2 regions of the Nocardioides sp. P5_E3 genome follow, and region 1 is predicted to be linked to the other one. Evidence: predicted binding sites of a transcription regulator. Region 1 holds the regulator's gene; the other holds the start of a gene.
The links. The regulator LexA, encoded in region 1, represses DNA repair genes until DNA is damaged. The targets are predictions, from matches to a motif close to TCGAACANNTGTTCGA.

Region 1 (4,711 bases):
AATAGTTGGCCATCATGAACGAGCTGGCGTCGCGCTTCAGGATCATTCGATACCGCTGCGTGGCCGCCGGAAAGACTTGCGGGGCGTCGCCAGGAACCTCGATCCGGAGCTTGGTCGCCTTCACGTCGACGACGAACGTGGGGGGCTTGGCCGCGTCTTCCTCGACGGCAAGGACTTCGGACCCCCCGAATGCCACCTTGCCGCCTTGGTCATAGACGTCCGAGACCTGGTCGGCGTAGGTCGCGCACGCTTGGCATCCCTTCGACAAGCGCATAAAAGCGGCCGTCTCCCCAGTGCGTGCCATTTCATCGGCCGCCTCCTGCCACCGCCGGATGAAGTCCTCCGGACTCTCCGCCTGCGGCGTCTCCGACTCGGTGGGAGTCGGCGTCGGCGACGAGCTCGTGGTCTCCGGGATCTTCGGCTCCGGCTCGGGGTCGTCGGAGCACCCGGCCAGCAGGACGGGGACCGCGAGGGTCAGCGCGAGTGCGCGGCGTACGTGCATGAGGTGCCTCCCGAGAACAACGTCAGCACGCTGAAACTACCCATCCGGGCGACCGCGGAACCAGCCCGACGGCAAAACTGTGGAGAACGGCCGATGGTGGCGGCAGATGGCATGAATCCAATCGCCGCCGGTGCGATGTGCCGCCACCACACGAGCTGGGCGGCGGATGGTGGCGGCAGATGGCATGAATCCGACCGCCATCGGCGCGATGTGCCGCCACCCCGGCGAGCGGCAGCGCACGAGCGTGCGATGTGCCGCCACCCTCCCGAGCGCCACCCCGACGACCACACCGGGCACCTGGATCTCGTGACGGTCGCTGCGCGACCTCCTCGATCGACGAGGTGGTCGGAAATGCGCCGAGGGGCGGGCCACTGGGCCCGCCCCTCGGTCTTCCCCTTGGTTCCACCAGCCGGGGTCGAAGCGGCTGATGGAGGCCTCTGCGTCAGTCGGAGACGACTGGGACGCGGAGCTTCTGGCCGGCCGCGAGGCCGGCGGACTCGAGGGCGTTGAGCCGCTCGATCTCGCTCATCATGGAGCGGACGTCGCCGTCGGTGGCGATCTCGCTGGCGATCCCCCACAGGGTGTCGCCCGGCGCGACCTGGACGATCTCGGTCGGGGCCGGCTGGCCGGCCTCGCCGGTGCCGACCGCGCCGCCGGCGAGCATGAACGCCACGCCGAGGACGAGGAACAGCGACGTCAGGAAGACCGCCAGCCGGCCGCGACGGGTCAGACGAACCGTCGAGCGGGCACGCGGGATGGCGGTGAAAGCAGGTGCAAGGCTGAGGGTGCTCATGGTGGCCTCCTGGGGAAGATCAGCCGGTCGTGTTCTGTCGAGCGAATGTCTAGTCGGACCCACCGACAGTGGCTGTGACCACCGGGTGTCGATCAGACGTTCGATCGAACGTGTGTACGACGTTAGAGCACGTGTTCGAACAGTTCAAGCACCTTGTCGAACAAATGTTCGGCGTGTTCGAACGGACCTCAGCGGCGCCTCATCGCCCGCCGACCCTGGGCCGCGAAGAGCCCGGCCGCGTGCTGCATCAGCCCGGGCGCGAGCGCCGAGCCGCGGACGACTCCCCCGCGCCAGCCCGGCACGGCCCGCACGACGCGTCGGGATCCGATCAGCGCGACAGCCGCAGCAGCGACGTCGGAGACGTCGAGGATCGGGCCACCCGAGTGGACCAGCTGCGACCCGAGGCCCGCCGGGTCCTGGGCGGCGAGCATCGCCGTGTCGACCCCGTCGGGGCACAGGGCGTGGACCCCCACCCCGCGCGGCGCCTCGGCGTTGACGGAGGTGGAGAGGGAGACGACGGCGGCCTTCGTGGCGGCGTACATGCTGTAGCCCGGAACCGGCCCGAGGCCGGCGAGCGAGGCGATGTTGACGACGTCGCCGCCTGCCGAGCCGAACGCCGCGAGCGCCGCGCGGGTGCCCCACGTCGTACCGAGCAGGTTGACCTCGACGAGCCGGCGCACCTGTTCCTCCGACAGATCGACGAGGGAGCCGTCGTCACCGACCCCCGCGTTGTTGAACCACGCGGTCAGCACGCCGTGTCGCGCGGCCTCCTCCGCCACGAGGCGGTGGGCGTCAGGATCGCGTACGTCCTGGGCGAGGCCGGCGACGGCGCCGATCTCCGCCGCCGTCGCGGCCGCCGCCCAGCCGTCGACGTCGCCGATGACGACGTGGTGCCCGCGAGCGACCAGGAGCTCCGCGATCCCGCGCCCGATCCCACGGGCTCCACCCGTCACGACGCAGGAGGACGGCGGGCCGGTCAGCTGGCTGGTCGACATGCCCGGACACTAGCGACACGCGGCTTCGAACAGGTGTTTGATCCTGCGGCGTTCCGAGGTCTACGGTGGGCGCACCTGATCCTCCCTGTCCAGCCGCGGACGGAGGGGTCGACGCTAGTGGAGGACGCATGGCCAAGCAGGACGACAAGAACGTCATCGAGATGCCCGACGGCCCCCCGGACGCCACCGGTCTGACCCCGCGCCAGCAGCGGGTGCTCGCCACGATCAAGGACTCGATCGAGACCAAGGGCTACCCGCCCTCGATGCGTGAGATCGGCCAGGCCGTCGGCCTCACCTCGTCGTCCAGCGTCGCCCACCAGCTCCGCGTGCTCGAGGGCAAGGGCTTCCTCAAGCGCGACCCCAACCGCCCGCGCGCCCTCGAGGTGTTCCTGCCCGAGGTGATGGCTGCGCGGCGCAGCATGTCGAGCTCGGAGGAGCCGTCGTACGACGAGACCGGCATCGGCGACGCCAACCCCGTCGCCACCAACGTCCCGGTCGTCGGCCGCATCGCCGCCGGTGGCCCGATCCTCGCCGAGGAGCAGGTCACCGACGTGTTCCCGCTGCCCAAGCAGCTCGTCGGCGAGGGCACCCTCTTCCTCCTCGAGGTCTCCGGTGACTCGATGGTCGACGCGGCGATCTGCAACGGCGACTACGTCGTCATCCGTCAGGAGCAGACCGCCACCAACGGCCAGATCGTCGCGGCGATGATCGAGGGCGAGGCGACCGTCAAGACGTTCCAGCGCAAGGACGGCCACGTGTGGCTGCTCCCCCACAACGACGCCTACGACCCGATCCCGGGCGACAACGCGACGATCCTCGGTGTCGTGACGGCGGTGCTCCGCAGCCTCTGATCGACCGGCGAGGGACACCCCGACCAGCGAGGGTGCACGATGGCGGCATGAGCAACGTGGAGCAGTCCTATGACTACGTCATCGTCGGTGCGGGGGTCGCTGCGGCGAGCGCCGTGAAGGGCATCCGTTCGCAGGACGGGGCCGGGCGCATCGCGGTCCTGGGCTCCGAGCCCGACAAGCCGGTCTACCGGCCCGTCCTGACCAAGGACCTCTGGCTCAAGGACGACGAGACCCTCGAGGGATCCTCCCTCGCCGGCGACCTCGACGAGGACGACGCTGTCGACCTGGTCACCGACACCACGGTGACCGGGATCGACCCCGGCGCCCACGTCGTACGCCTCGCCGACGGCAGCAGCGTCGGCTACGGCAAGCTGCTGCTCGCCACCGGCGCCGAGCCCCGCGTGCTCTCCGTCGACCCCGGCCCGCGGGTCATCTACTACCGCACCGCCGCCGACTACCAGCGGCTGCGCGCCGTCGCGACCGAGGGCAGCCACGTCGCGGTCATCGGCGGTGGCTACATCGGCTCGGAGATCACCTCCGCCCTCGTGCAGAACGGTGTCCAGGTCACCCTCGTGCTGGACCTCGAGGACGTGCAGGAGCAGATGTTCCCCCGCGCCCTCGCCGCCACCCTGACCAAGGCCTTTGCCGACCGCGGCGTGACCGTCGTGCACGGCTCGGTCGAGGGTGGCGAGGAGGACGACGGCGGCGTCCGGATCCGCCTCGGCGACGGCACCTCCATCACCGCCGACGCAGCCGTCATCGGCGTCGGCGTCCTCCCGCGCACCGGGCTCGCCGAGGCCGCCGGCCTCGAGGTCGACAACGGCGTCGTCGTGGACGAGCACCTGCGCACGAGCGACGCGGACGTGTACGCCGCGGGCGACGTCGCGTCCTACCCCGACGCCCTCCTCGGGCGCCGTCGCGTCGAGCACGTCGACCACGCCGAGAAGTCGGGCGAGCACGCCGGCAAGGTGATGGCCGGCGCCGACGAGACGTACGACTACACGCCCTTCTTCTGGTCCGACATCCTCGACTACGGCTACGAGGCGGTCGGCGAGACCAGCAGCCGGCTCGACATGGTGGAGGACTGGAAGGACGGCGAGGTCGGCACCGGCGTCGTCTACTACCTGAAGTCGGGGCAGGTCCGCGGCGTGCTGCTGTGGAACGTGTGGGACAGCGTCGACAAGGCACGCGCGCTGATCGAGGAGACCACCGAGACCCCCGTGCCCGACCCGGAGTCGTTGCGGGGGCGCATCCCGTTCGGGTGAGTGGGAGGGCGCGGTCCGTGTAGCCTCGCGGCGATGTCTGCCGCCGGCCCCGACGCTCCCTCACCGGAGCTCTTCCGCACCCGTCCGGGCAACCGGCGCCGGCTGACCCCGGACGCACAGGCCGAGGTGGACCGTCTGGCCGCTGCAGGCGAGGCGTCCGCGTGGCTCAGCCCGTTGGCGTACAACCTCACCATCAGCCACAGCCACCGGTTCGTCTGGTACCGCGTGGCCAAGGTCGCGACGCGCACCATCCGCCACCACTGCGAGACGCACGGCGTGAGCATGGACGTCGACCACGCGATGCG
Region 2 (4,711 bases), on a different contig from region 1:
GTGTGACCTCGTGGCTGGAACTGGCCGGCCGCGGTCACCGCTTCCGAGTCCCCGAGCTCGCGCAGTGCAGTCTCCACGCTCTCCACCATCGTCCGCTCGGACATCCCGTCACCCCTCCAGGCTGAGACGCTCCCGCTGGCCATCATGCGCCGGTTGGAAGGTCCGCGCCAGGGAGGTCGCTCCGGCGAGGGCAGTTTCGGTTGACGCGCGGGGCAGGCAAGTCGGCAACGTCATGGTGTGCGGCTGCTGAGACGACCAGAACCCATGACGTTCCGGCCCGACGTCATGGGGGATGGTCGCGGAGGTGACCACCGAGCACCGGCCACTACGACTTGACGACCTCGCGAAGAGTTTGGATGGCTCGCCCCACGACGTCGCGAGCGGCATCGATCCGCGCCGCGCTCGAGGGTGCTGCGTGCGCGCGCGCACGGTCGATCGCGAGCGCGGCCGCGAACAGGTCCTGGAGCACCTCGGAGTGGACCGCCTCGAGGATGCGCTCGCGTTCCTCGAGGCGGGCAAGGCGCTCGCTGCGCCGGATGTTGCAGACCTGGCCATGTGACCCGGGCTGGCTGTAGAGGTCGGTGACTGCCACCTCCACCCAGGACCAGGCGCCGTGGACGTGGACCCGGAGCTCACCGACCCGCTCCACCAGGGACGGGTCGGCGGCCAGCAGCTTCTCGAAAGCACGGTGGTCCTCGGGGTGGATGCGGTCTGTGATGGGTGCGCCCACGACCTCGTCAACCGGCCAGCCGAAGAGGTTCGCGACCGCTGGGCTGGCGTAGCTGACGACATGGTGCTCGTCGACGAGGACTGCGGCGTCGCTGGAGCGTTCCATCAGGTGCCGGACGGCCTCGCCGAGGTTGAGGGAGGCACCGACGATGCCGATCAGCTCTCCGTCGCGGTACACGCCGCTGTCGGTGACCAGCGCGTGCAGCACCTCGCCGCCGCGGCGCCGAACCGCAAAGCCGCCCGACCATGGACGGCCTTCCCGCAGAGCACCCATGATCTCCGCCGCCGCCGCCTGGGAGACCTCCGGCACCGTCACGTCCGAGATGTCACGGCCCACGGCTTCCTCGGCGGGCCAGCCGTACAGCTGCTCGGCGGCACCGTTCCAGAACAGCACCGTGCCCTGCGTGTCCGTGGCGATCACGGCGTGCCCGAGGGCGTGCAGCAGCTCGTCGGCAGAGGGACGTGCAGGGAGTGCCTCGGTGCCCATGGATCCAGCCTGCGCCGCATGTCTCGCGTGGTCACGGGGCGAAAGACCCGGGACTGGACGTCCTGCCCTGCAGCTTCCGCTCCGGTGACGTCAGCACCAGACCCGACGCGCTCCTGGTCGGGCTTCGGGTGCCGGGCGAGGTCGGAGCCGACGGAGCCGGACGTGCCTGTGGCCCCGCCACCGGGGTGGCAGGGTGTGGGGCGAGGTCATGGTCGACGAGGTCGTGGGATGTCAGGCGGATCGGGTGACTCGGCCTGGTCGGCCTGGTCGGCCGCTGTGGTGCCGTGGCGGTCGCGTCGGTTGTGGTGGCCGTGGGGTGAGGTCCACTCGAACACTCCGGGATCGACCATGCGGTAGCGCCAGGCGGTGTGGGTCTTGAGGCGGTGGTGGAACCGGCAAAGGGCCGCGAGGTTGAGGGTCTGCGTGGGACCGGGCTGCGGTCGGGCCTCGGCTTCGGCGTGGTGGTCGTACTCGTCGACGTGGTCGATGTCGCAGCCGCGGGCCGGTCGGGTGCACCAGGGGAACACGCACGTGCGGTCGCGGAGGATCACCTGCTCCCGGATCCGGTCGGGGACCTCGTACGCGGGTGTCGACAACTGGGCGTTGAGGTCGATGACCGGCTTGACGGTGACCTTCGTGCGCGAGTCGGCGCACCAGTCCCTGACCTGGTCGAGCAGCACCAAGCGCTGGCCCTCCTCCATCCGGCCGGTCGGTCCGAACACCGTGGCCAGGTCGTCGAGGGTGGCGTCGAAGTGGGCGTGCAGGACGACCTCGCGTGCTGCCGGCAGGCGCCGGGGATCAGCGCCCGCCCCGGCGAGGTCGAGCGCCGTCTGAGTGCGGGCGAGGTCACCGAGGGCAGCGGAGCGGCGGGCGTCCAGCGAGGCATCGGAGCCGAGTGCCTTCAGCGACGCGGCGCCGTGGGCGATTGCCCGGTCGAGGTCGAGGGCGTCGGCGATGTCGAGCTCGGCCTCGAGCCGCATCGTGCCGGCGAAGTGCACGTCGTCGTCGTGGATCGTCGCGTGGCGCGGGTCGACGAACAGGTGGCCGTCCTCCGGATCCTGGGTCGGGTCGACCTCGGCGAGGTCGTAGCGCTTGATCGCTTCGGCGACGAGCCGGTCGAGCTGCGCCGGCCCGATGCGACCGGCGACGGCCGCGACCTGAGCGTCCACGAAAGCGGCGGCCTCCCGGGTGAGCGATGGCGTGGTGTGGATGGTGACCTCCGCAACCGAACGCGCCCGCCATGCCGGCACCCGCCCGGTGTGGACCTGCGCCCACAACCGCGGGAGCCGGTGGCGCAGCTCGAGGGCATGCCCGACGAGCCTCTTCGCCGCGACCGTCGACACACCGAGGACCGTGCCGAGCTCGGCGAGGCAGAACTCCGCCACCAGCGGCGCACCCTCACCGGCAATCGGCTCCTCGTGCTCACAGCCCGGCACCGTGAACGCAGCCGCGTCATGGATCGACTCCGGCGGGTGCAGGTCGGCCCACCGGGCCGCCACGACCAGGGGTCGCTGGCCCGAGCGAGCAGGTCGCGAGCGGTGAGGTCGCCGACCTCACCTGCTCCGGGCCTCGCCAGCATTTCGATCGTGTGTTCGATTCTACCGGCGACCACCGACATCGACCACGACTGTGGACGGTTACGGGCCACCCTTTCTCGACCGGTTTCGTGACGGGACTTCGTCCCTCCTCAACCAGCGCGGGCGTCCCTCCTCGACCACCCGGGGCGAGGGTCTCACCCAGCGCAGAGTTGCTACGTCCAGGCCTTCGCGAGCCGCTCGACGATCTCGACGAGCCGGTCGGGTGAGGTGGCGATGTTGAGCCGTACCTGGCCGGTGGTGCCGGGGGCGTAGGACTCCCCCGGGCTGACCTTGACGCGCCCGCGCTCGAGGGCGACGGCCGCGGCGTCGTCGTGGCCGTAGGCGGAGGCGTCGAGCCAGGCGAGGTAGGTCGCCTCGAGCGGGCGCATCCGCACCTCGGGGAGGTGGGCGGCGAGGAGCTCGCCGAGCAGCGCGCGCTGCTGGTCGAGCCGCTCGACGAGGGAGGCGAGCCACGGGTCGCCGAGGTCGTACGCCGCCCGCGCCGCGACGGCACCGACCGGCGAGTGCGAGTCGTTGCGCGACATCGGCTGGTCGGCGAGCAGCCGGCGGTCGGCTGCCGAGGGGACGACGACCTGCGCGCACCGCAGGCCCGCGGTGTTGAACGCCTTGGACGCGGCGACGACCGCGACCGCGTGGTCGTGGGTGCCGTCGATCGAGAGGTAGGAGACGTGCTCGGCGCCCGGCAGGACCAGCGGCGCGTGGATCTCGTCGCTCACGACGCGCGCGCCGTGTCGTACGACGACGTCGCGGATCCCCTCGAGCTCGGCGCGGGTGAACACGCGGCCCCACGGGTTGTGCGGCTGGGTGAGGATCAGCGTCTGCGCCCCGTCGGCGAAGAGGCGGTCGAGCCGGTCGAGGTCGACCTCGGCCCGGGCGGAGGAGGCGGGCACGTCGAGGCGCACCTCCTCGCGACCGGTGATCGTCGCGAGGCCGAACTGGGCGTTGTAGCCCGGGGTCGGGAAGACCACTCCCCCGGGACCGCTGAACACGTCGATCGCGAGCCGCACCCCGGCCGTCACGTCGACCACCGGGTGCACCGCCTCGGGGACCGGCGCCCAGCCGAAGTGCCGCGCCGACCAGGCGGCGTAGGACTGCGCCAGCTCCGGGTCCCAGCCGAAGAGCGGGTAGCCGGTGATCCCGTCGGCGAGCATCCGCTGGACCGCCTCGAGCACCACCGGGTCGACCGCGTAGTCCATCTCCGCGACCCAGGCCGGGATCACGTCGTCCGGGACGCCCCACTTCAGCGGCAGCTTGAGCCGCGCCTCCTCGTCGGTCAGGTCGACGACGGGTCGGCGGTCGGGATCGGTCACGACTTCTCCTCGCTGCGGTCCCACGTGGCGGCGAAGCGCAGGTCGAGGACGTCCCCCGCCCGATCCACGCGAGGTCAGACCTGCTCGCGCGAGGCGACCGCGGCGGCCACCCGATCGATGGCCTCGGCCAGCGGCACCCCGTTGTCCTGGCGACCGTCGCGGTAGCGGAACGACACGGCGCCCGCCTCCACGTCGGCGTCGCCGGCGATCATCATGAAGGGCACCTTGGCGAGCTGCGCGTTGCGGATCTTCTTCTGCATCCGGTCGTCGGACTCGTCGACCTCGACCCGCAGCCCCTGCGCCTTCATCTGCTTCGCGATGTCGAAGAGGTAGTCGTTGTGGCGCTCGGCGATCGGGATGCCCTGGACCTGCACGGGGGCGAGCCAGGGAGGGAAGGCGCCGGCGTAGTGCTCCACGAGCACGCCGATGAACCGCTCGATCGAGCCGAACTTGGCGGAGTGGATCATCACGGGCTGCTGGCGGGTGCCGTCGGCTGCGACGTACTCCAGGTTGAAGCGGTCGACCGCCGGCTGGTTGAAGTCGTACTGGATGGTCGACATCTGCCAGGTGCGACCGATCGCGTCCTT

Region 2: ACXJKB_RS06635 (HNH endonuclease signature motif containing protein) is a predicted target of LexA. The motif match lies at 2,797-2,812, and genes of this name have one in related genera.

Annotation. Positions count from the first base shown of each region.
Region 1 is NZ_JBFUMR010000017.1:24,699-29,409, forward strand. Features, by position in the region: gene ACXJKB_RS12380 (hypothetical protein) at 1-502, opposite strand, end outside; gene ACXJKB_RS12385 (LysM peptidoglycan-binding domain-containing protein) at 945-1,295, opposite strand; gene ACXJKB_RS12390 (SDR family NAD(P)-dependent oxidoreductase) at 1,484-2,290, opposite strand; gene lexA (transcriptional repressor LexA) at 2,419-3,141, shown strand; gene ACXJKB_RS12400 (NAD(P)/FAD-dependent oxidoreductase) at 3,189-4,406, shown strand; gene ACXJKB_RS12405 (sulfotransferase family 2 domain-containing protein) at 4,440-4,711, shown strand, end outside.
Region 2 is NZ_JBFUMR010000008.1:18,287-22,997, reverse strand. Features, by position in the region: gene ACXJKB_RS06645 (hypothetical protein) at 1-104, opposite strand, end outside; gene ACXJKB_RS06640 (PAS domain-containing protein) at 326-1,216, opposite strand; gene ACXJKB_RS06635 (HNH endonuclease signature motif containing protein) at 1,423-2,715, opposite strand; gene ACXJKB_RS06630 (MalY/PatB family protein) at 2,967-4,124, opposite strand; gene thrS (threonine--tRNA ligase) at 4,199-4,711, opposite strand, start outside.